DNA from 3 places in the Sulfuriferula nivalis genome. Region 1 is predicted to be linked to each of the others. Evidence: predicted binding sites of a transcription regulator. Region 1 holds the regulator's gene; each other region holds the start of a gene.
The links. The regulator sigma-54, encoded in region 1, starts transcription at its own class of promoters, with help from an activator protein. The targets are predictions, from matches to a motif close to TGGCACNNTTCCTGCT.

Region 1 (3,208 bases):
CTGTCGCAGATAATCCATCTCGGCGCAGCCCAATACCTGAACACGGTTCGGATGTACAAAATTCAAATGGCCCACCAAGGCCAAAGAAGGTTTTTGTACGGTATCACCGATAAGCTGCTTATCACCACCCTCCTCCCCTGCTACCCAGGTTAAATCCAAGGGCACGACAAGATCCGCAAACATTTTGCTAACAGGGATGGTATTAATCATGGTGTCCAGTTTCTAATAATAGCCAGTGCATCTTCAGCACTTTCACTGAGACACAACGCATCGCGCACTGTTTTACTGCTAAAAAACTGTGCCAGTTCGCTTAATATTTCCAAATGTAAATCAGTCGCCTGTGCTGGCACGAACAAAATGAATAACAAACGCACTGGCAGGTGATCAGGGGCATCGAATTCTATGGGATTGCGTAATCTGACGAATACGCCTGAAGCAGATTTAAGTCCTTTGATACGACCATGAGGCATGGCAACGCCTAGCCCCAGACCGGTAGAACCGAGTTTTTCTCTTGCTAACAAACTATCCAGCACAGTCTTTTCAGAAATACATGATTCTGCATGTAACAACTGTCCGACCTGCTCAAATAACTGTTTTTTACTCTCCGCCTCCACATCCAGCAGGATGCGGGTAACGGAAAGTAAGGATGCTAACTGATTCATGGAATGAGTGAATTACTCTTCTTCAACCAAGACTTGATGTTTAATACCACCATTGGTTTGATGTGTAGAACTGTGTTTTTCTTTATGTTTAACAACTTGGCGATCCAGTTTATCTGCCAAAGCATCAATCGCTGCGTACATATCTGCGTCTTCTGCCTGGACAAAAATATCTTTCCCGCTCATATGCACATTCGCCTCAACACTGTGTTTCAGCTTCTCTACGGTCATAATAACGCTGATATCAATTACGTGATCAAAGTGGCGTTTGATACGCTCCATTTTGGTAGTTACATATTCACGAATTGCTGGGGTAATTTCCAGATGATGACCGGTAATTTTGAGGTTCATGATATTCCCTTTCACTTGCTGGTTATAGCGCTTTGCGCTGGTTGGCGGGAGGGATTTGCAAAGATTCCCGATACTTGGCGATAGTCCGTCGTGCGACATTAATGCCTTGTTGAACGAGCATCTCCGCTATCTTCCCGTCGGATAAAGGCTTCTTAGTATTTTCCGCGCTAATCAGTTGCTTAATTAACGCACGAATTGCCGTCGCTGAGCAAGCACCACCTGCATCTGTGCTCACATGGCTACCGAAAAAGTATTTTAATTCAAAGATACCTCGAGGTGTCATCATGAATTTCTGCGTAGTGACTCGCGACACAGTCGATTCGTGCAATTCAACAATATCAGCAATTTCACGCAATACCAAGGGGCGCATGGCAACTTCACCATGTTCAAAAAAATGCTTTTGCCTGTCAACAATACACTGCGTTACCCGCAATATGGTATCAAAACGCTGCATAATGTTCTTAATCAGCCACTTAGCCTCTTGCAGCTGCCCAGACAGATGCTGATGATTTGCATCCCGGTTCCGCGACAAAATATCAGCATACATTTGATTAACACGCAGCTTGGGCATCGCTTCGGAATTCAAACTGGCTACCCAGCGCCCCTTAACTTTTTTCACTATCACATCAGGGATAATATAACGCGTATCCGACGTGCCAAATGCTTCACCAGGACGGGGATTCAATTGCTGGATCAGACTTTGCGCCGCGCCCAATGCCACATCATCGCAGTGCAGCTTGCGCTTTAGACCTGCATAATCATGCGCGCCCAACGCGGCCAATTCATGCGTTGCGATTTTTTGCGCCAAATCTAAATGCGGCGTATCGACTGGCAAAGCACGTAATTGCAAGAGCAGACACTCAGCTAAATCGCGCGCACCCACACCGGTAGGCTCGAGGTTCTGCAATTGTTTGAGTGCAATTTGCAAATCTTCTAAATCTACGTCCAGCTCTTCTGGCAGCATCGCCAGTATTTCATCCAGTGTCTGGGTTAAATAACCAGCTTCATTCAAATCGTCTATCAACAACGCCACCAAACGCTTATCGCGTTCGGATAACTGAGTCAGATTTAGCTGCCATAACAAATGGTCACGCAACGGCGGCTCATCTTGCGCAGTAGCCTGTGGTTCAAAATCCTCATCCAGATCATCACCCGAACCATAGTTTGGCGTTTCATCCCAGTCTAAATCATTGAGTTCGCGTGGCGCCGCTTCAACAGGTTGTTCACTTGCGCTTTCTTGCGTTGCTGATGTGGTCTCAAACTCCGCCGTATGAGGCGTACCATCATCAATACTGTCCACTCGCTCCAGCAGTGGATTCTCCTGCACCATCAGCTCCAGCTCTTGATTAAGCTCCAGAGTCGACAGCTGTAACAAGCGTATAGACTGCTGCAGCTGCGGCGTCAGCGTCAGATTCTGTGAGAATTTAAGTTGTAAACCTTGTTTCATAATTAAAGCCTGAAATGCTCGCCCAGATAGACCCGGCGCACACTTTCATTATGGATGATTTCATCAGGATTACCAGCAGCCAACACTGTACCGTCATTAATAATATACGCACGATCACAAATACCCAAGGTTTCACGCACATTGTGATCAGTAATCAGTATACCTATGCCACGCTCCGTCAAAAACCGTATCAACTTCTGGATATCTATCACCGCAATTGGATCTATCCCCGCAAAAGGCTCATCCAATAGTACAAAACGTGGATTCATTGCCAGCGCACGCGCAATTTCCACGCGCCTGCGTTCACCGCCAGACAAGCTCATCGCAGAGGCATCACGCAGATGCTCAACATGCAAATCAGCCAGTAAACTTTCTAAATGTTGCGAGATCTCTTCATCACTGTAATGTTTCAATTCCAGAATTGCACGGATATTTTGTTCCACAGTCATCTTGCGGAAAATCGACGCCTCTTGAGGCAAATAACTCAAACCCAAACCAGCCCTGCGATGAATAGGCATCACTCCCACATCCGCGCCATCCAATGTGATCGAGCCGCCATCAATTTTAACCAGGCCCACTATCATGTAAAAGCACGTCGTCTTACCCGCGCCATTCGGGCCCAACAAACCCACCACCTCTCCACTACGCACAGTGAGTGACACGTCCTTCACCACTACCCGTGACTTGTAGCTTTTTTTAAGATGGTTGATGCTGAGTTCGCTCATGGCTTCACCAATGTTGGCGCTGGTGT
Region 2 (3,208 bases), 570 kb from region 1:
TGCGTGATAATTTTGGAGTTCCTTAAACTATGCAAGCTTTTACCCATTTTGACCAGCAGGGCCATGCCCAAATGGTAGATGTCGCTGATAAAGCTGACACCAGACGAATTGCAGTTGCACGTGGTCGTATCGTGATGCAGCCTGCTACTTTGCTTATGATACAACAAGGTTCAGCAAAAAAAGGCGATGTATTGGGGGTGGCGCGGATTGCCGCGATACAGGCCGCTAAACGTACTGCTGATTTAATTCCCTTATGTCACCCGCTGGCGTTGACCAGAGTGAATGTGGAGTTTGCGATAAATCAAGAACTATGTGCGATTGATGCTGAAGTCCGTGTGGAAACAGTAGGTAAAACAGGGGTGGAAATGGAGGCGCTGACTGCGTTGAATGTTGGCTTGCTTACTATTTATGATATGTGCAAAGCAGTGGATAGAGGCATGCGAATGGACGCGATACATCTGCATGAAAAGCTAGGTGGTAAATCTGGTCATTGGCTGGCCGAGTAACATGTTGTTACAGTTTTATTGATTTCAGAAATGTTTAAATAACGTATCGGTTCTAAGATGCAGATGTGGGTGCAAAGTGTTGTGCCCAAGTAGAAAGGTAGCTCATGACTAACTCTAAATTACTTGTCGGTATGCTGTGCATAGTCTGTTCCATGCCTGTATGGGCGGGGATGGGTCGTGCGCGTGATTTCCGGTCAAATGATGTTTATTCGGGGCGGGACAGTCAACAGAACGTGGGACGAGATGATCAACAGCAGCAACCCTCACGTAATGAAGTCACACCTGAACGTAACGAGGGTTTTGGTTATGGTTTTGAGCGTCGTCAGCAGCAGATGGAACAGCGCGGCAATAGTGGGCGACGCGGGAGTAATTAATCTACAACGTATCTGTGTTTATGAATCGGAGAATAAAATGAAAAAGTCGGTGTTAATAACTTTGCTGCTTGGTGCAGTAACTAATGTGGCATGGGCGGATAATCAAACCAGTTTTAATGATCGCGCCCAAGTGATTTCCAGCACGCCTGTTTATCAGCAAGTGAATGATCCACGTCGTGAGTGCTGGACTGAAACAGTCAACGCTAATGATGGCAATAATACAGCCGAGCATGGCTATGGCGGTGCGATTTTGGGTGGTTTGGTTGGTGGTTTGTTAGGTAATACTGTGGGTGGTGGCAATGGACGTACTGCTGCAACAGCGGTGGGTGCGGTAACGGGTGCAATGGTGGGTGATAAAATAGGGAATCAGCCTGTGGATAATCAGCCCCGCCAAGTTGAGCATTGCACCAATCATGATAATTATCATCAGATCATTAGTGGGTACAATGTAGTCTATCGATATCAGGATCGTACGTTCAATGCGGTTATGCCTCAGGATCCAGGCAAATTTGTGAATGTGAATGTCAATATAGGGCTGGCGGATAATCAGTATGATGAGCATCATGAAGGTCATCATCATGATCGGGATGCTAATTACAATAATTAGCATCAGTATGAAATCAAAAAAGCCAGCTCGCGAGCTGGCTTTTTTGATTTACAGGGGAATTAATAATAAGGCTGTATTCGACCACTTCGGTTCATGGCAAATTGTGCAGAATTGACTATACTGGGTTGTATCTCAATGATGGAGGAAATCATCATGAATACCCAATTTCTATCCCAATTAAATCGTATGCCTACCCACGATAGTAACAATCATGTGGTTTCTTGGCATGTATTCCGGTGTTTAAGTGAGGCTGAAGATTACGCCAAAAATGTTATGTTGGCAGGTGGGCAACATGTGGTTGGTGGTATGGATTTTGATAGTGTAGGTTCACTTTGGTGGGTAGGTGTCGCAGTAGAGGACATGGCGCACTGGGGGCATGCTGGCGCTATTAACAAACATGCAGCTTGAGGCTGGTGCGTAAATTTTAGCTGTCGCACTGATAAAGTGCGTGGTGACAGCGCAACTTTAGTGTAATCCAGAAAATTATTTTTAACTATATGATTAATAAATAATTATTTTTTCTGGCATGTGGTTTGCTTAGTGTCTGGTATGAATACTAAGCCAACAACCTCTCAGATTGCCTCAGCCTGCCCATATTGTGGCGTGGGTTGTGGAGTTTTGATTACAGCTGATGGCGGGCACATTACCGGTGTTCGTGGTGATCCTGATCACCCTGCCAACTTTGGGCGGTTATGTACCAAAGGTGCGACGTTGAATATTGCGTCAGACCAACTAGGTGCAGCACGTGCGCTTTACCCTGTATTGCGTACTGACCGCGATGCCGAACGTACACGTACCACTTGGGATGTGGCGCTGAATCATGCAGCAAATAAATTCGCCGACGTTATTCAAACGTATGGTGCGGATGCTGTGGGTATCTACATTTCTGGTCAGCTCTCGACCGAAGATTATTATGTATTCAATAAACTAGCCAAGGGTCTGATAGCGACCAATAACATTGATACCAATTCCCGCTTGTGTATGTCCAGCGCGGTGTCTGGCTATAAGGCTACATTGGGCGCTGATGCACCTCCTGTCTGTTACGAAGATATTGCACACACCCAGTGTTTGTTGATAGCGGGCTCCAATACCGCATTTGCTCACCCTATTATTTATCGCCGCATCGAAGATGCGCGTAAAGCCAATCCTGATTTAAAAGTTATCGTAGTCGATCCGCGGCGCACAGATACCTCGCGTGAAGCCGATTTGCATTTGCCGATTTTGCCCGGCACAGATGTGGCGTTATTTAATGCGATGCTGCATGTTATGTTGTGGGAAGATATGGTTGATCCCGCCTATATCGCTGCGCACACCAATGGTTTTGAAGAATTACGCGCCACAGTGCGAGAATATTCGCCAGAGTCGGTAGCTGCAGTGTGCGGTGTACCTGCTGCTGACATCATCACTGCTGCGCGCTGGTTTGGAAAATCGCCTGCCAGCTTATCCATGTATTGTCAGGGCTTGAATCAATCCAGTCACGGTACCGATAAGAATGCAGCGCTCATCAATTTGCATTTGGCAACAGGACAAATTGGGCGTGAAGGTGCGGGGCCATTCTCTTTGACGGGTCAGCCTAATGCAATGGGTGGACGTGAAGTGGGTGGTATGGCAAATCTGTTATCGGCACACCGCGATATGGCGAATGCTGAACACAGAGCGGAAGTTGCCAAGCTGTGGGGCGTCGATGACGTGCCAGCTACGCCTGGTAAATCCGCTATGGA
Region 3 (3,208 bases), 710 kb from region 1:
CAGCAGACCCCTCTAACCAATGTCGACCCTGATCAGGTTGTCGCCCTTGGTGCGGCAATGCAGGCCAATGTACTGGCGGGTAATCGTGGTAACGAAGAATGGTTATTGCTGGATATCAACCCGCTATCGCTGGGTATAGAAACCATGGGCGGATTAGTGGAAAAAATCATCCCACGCAACGCCAGTATCCCGGTTGCACAGGCGCAGGAATTTACCACCTTCAAAGACGGTCAGACCGCCATGAGTTTTCATGTGCTGCAAGGCGAGCGTGAATTAGTGGCAGATTGCCGCTCACTGGCGCGCTTTGAATTACGTGGCATTCCAGCCATGGTTGCGGGTGCAGCACGTATCCGGGTAACGCTGCAAGTCGATGCCGACGGACTGTTAAATGTCAGTGCCCGCGAACAAAGCACGGGGATAGAAACATCTGTTATCGTCAAACCATCATATGGTTTGAGCGACACACAAGTTGCACAAATGCTGCAGGATGCCTACGGCAAAGCAGACATTGACATGCAAGTGCGTATGCTACGCGAAGCACAGGTAGATGCACGACGCCTGCTTGATGCCACTGATGCCGCCATTCATCAGGATGGCGACACATTGCTCTCTCCTGCCGAACGTATCACATTGACAAAAGCCATGCACGCACTGGCAGAAGTGATAGAAACTGGCGATGGTGACAGTTTGAAACCTCTCCGGCAGGCAAGTGATGCGCTCAACCAGGCTACCCAGAATTTCGCTGCCCGGCGCATGGATGCGAGTATACAACGCGCCCTCACCGGACATAAATTAACGGACCTGGAAAGCCACGTTTAGCCCCCACACCTGGAGAAATCGCGATGCCACAGATTACCATACTGCCTCATGACACCCTGTGTCCAGAAGGTGCAACATTCGCTGCCAAAGCAGGTGGTTTCCTGTGTGATGCTCTGCTTAAAAACAATATCGAACTAGAACACGCCTGTGAGAAATCCTGCGCCTGCGCCACTTGCCACGTCATCATTCATGAAGGATATGCCTCACTGACCGCACCTGAAGAAGATGAAGAAGATCAACTCGACAAAGCATGGGGACTCAATCCGCATTCACGTCTGGCCTGCCAGGTCGTGCTACGGCAAACTGACTTACTGGTGGAATTACCACGCTACTCACTCAATCTTGCGCACGAAGAACACTAAGCAAATTGAGTGTCCCTGACACTCAAACTTCGTACCTGCATTACCTCATCATATCTACACTGACAGCCCCTGTTACAAAAACGACAAACCCGACATTCGCCCCAATCCGCCTATAAAAACAAATCATTAAAATATACACAACACATTGAAAAATAAAGACTAAATTAAAAAATATCAAGTTGGCACAGCTATTGCTCAATATGATCTGAAGCACTATTCAACATGCTAACGGAAGCCAATGACATCATGGTAACGATCAACGACACCACACTACGCGATGGCGAACAAACCGCTGGGGTAGCATTCAGCGCAGACGAGAAAATCGCTATTGCCGAAGCGCTTTCGCGTGCAGGTGTACAAGAGTTGGAAATTGGCATTCCAGTGATGGGAACAGCTGAAATTGAATTAATTCAGGCGATAACCCATTTGCATTTACCAGCCAGACTCATGGCATGGGGACGCATGTGCGAATCTGATTTACTTGCTATTGCCCGTTGTAACGTCAACATTGTTAATCTTTCCATTCCAGTGTCGGATGTCCAAATCAAACACAAACTGGGACGTGATCGTGAATGGGTGCTGGAGCAGATACAGGCATTTGTACCACGCGCATTAGACCTTGGTTTTGAAGTATGTGTCGGTGGCGAAGATGCCTCACGCGCAGATAGTGATTTTCTGCTAACCGTAGCTGCAACTGTACAGCAAGCAGGCGCGCAACGCTTTCGCTTTGCAGACACACTAGGCTTGCTTGATCCGTTCGCCACTTATGGACGTCTCAACCTGCTACGTCAGGAAGTCGATATCGACCTTGAAATGCATGCGCATAATGATTTGGGGCTGGCTACTGCCAATACACTGGCAGCCATACTCGCTGGTGCTACTCACGCCAATACAACGGTAAACGGACTAGGTGAACGCGCCGGCAATGCGCCACTGGAAGAAGTCGTCATGTCACTGCGACATCTCTATAGCATCGAGAGCAATATTGATACAACACAATTCCCGCACATCTCACAGCTGGTAGCGGCCGCCTCCGGACGACCTGTTCCAGTGAACAAAAGCATAGTTGGCGATGCAGTTTTCACCCATGAATCAGGCATCCATGTGGATGGCATTATCAAGAACCCACTCAACTACGAAGGCTTCAGCCCGACTGAAGTTGGTCGGGAACACCGCACTGTATTAGGTAAACATTCAGGTTCACATTCAGTCATTGATGCCTACGCCAAGCTTGGGCTAATCCTCAGCGAGCTGGAAGCACATTCGTTGCTAAATATGATACGGATACATGCCATCCTCACCAAATGCACACCCAGCGTCGATGATTTAAAGCGTTTCTATCTAGAAAATGCTGCCTGTACAGGTATGCCATCGTGATTAACGAGAAACCCACCATGACTGCACTGGCTGACAACCCTACCCAAGCAGCCCCACAGGTTGAAGCATTGTCTAAGCCAACCTTATGGGGAATGGTGCACGAGGATATCACCTGTGTATTTGAGCGCGACCCGGCTGCCCGCAATATGCTGGAAGTAGTCAGCCTTTATCCTGGCGTTCATGCACTGCTGCTGTATCGCGTCGCCCATGCATTATGGCGGCGCAAACTACGCTATGGCGGACGCTGTATCAGTTTTATTGCACGCATGCTAACGCAAATCGACATCCATCCGGGCGCAACTATAGGACGCCGTTTTTTCATCGACCACGGCTGCGGCGTTGTCATCGGTGAAACTGCAGAAATTGGCAATGACGTTACCCTGTATCACGGTGTCACTCTTGGTGGTACGACGTGGAATCCTGGCAAACGTCACCCAACACTGAACGATGGCGTAGTAGTAGGTGCCGGGGCAAAGATACTGGGCCCAATCACCATTGGCCAGAATGCCCGCATAGCCGCCAATTCCGTAGTAATAGAAGATATTAGCGCAGAGATGACCGTGGTCGGCATTCCTGGTCGCATGGTGTTGCCCAAGCATCAGCGCCGCATTACAGCAGATGGCATTGATCTCGACCACCACCGCATGCCT

Region 2: the regulator sigma-54 is predicted to act here: its motif matches at 2,010-2,025, upstream of SFSGTM_RS01545 (nitrate reductase).
Region 3: the regulator sigma-54 is predicted to act here: its motif matches at 1,362-1,377, upstream of nifV (homocitrate synthase).

Annotation. Positions count from the first base shown of each region.
Region 1 is NZ_AP021881.1:3,086,024-3,089,231, forward strand. It holds gene hprK (HPr(Ser) kinase/phosphatase) at 1-210, opposite strand, end outside; gene ptsN (PTS IIA-like nitrogen regulatory protein PtsN) at 207-662, opposite strand; gene hpf (ribosome hibernation-promoting factor, HPF/YfiA family) at 675-1,010, opposite strand; gene SFSGTM_RS15210 (RNA polymerase factor sigma-54) at 1,033-2,457, opposite strand; gene lptB (LPS export ABC transporter ATP-binding protein) at 2,460-3,182, opposite strand; gene lptA (lipopolysaccharide transport periplasmic protein LptA) at 3,179-3,208, opposite strand, start outside.
Region 2 is NZ_AP021881.1:295,458-298,665, forward strand. It holds gene moaC (cyclic pyranopterin monophosphate synthase MoaC) at 30-506, shown strand; gene SFSGTM_RS01530 (hypothetical protein) at 611-880, shown strand; gene SFSGTM_RS01535 (glycine zipper 2TM domain-containing protein) at 918-1,487, shown strand; gene SFSGTM_RS01540 (hypothetical protein) at 1,641-1,895, shown strand; gene SFSGTM_RS01545 (nitrate reductase) at 2,037-3,208, shown strand, end outside.
Region 3 is NZ_AP021881.1:434,002-437,209, reverse strand. It holds gene hscA (Fe-S protein assembly chaperone HscA) at 1-819, shown strand, start outside; gene fdx (ISC system 2Fe-2S type ferredoxin) at 843-1,181, shown strand; gene nifV (homocitrate synthase) at 1,404-2,558, shown strand; gene cysE (serine O-acetyltransferase) at 2,576-3,208, shown strand, end outside.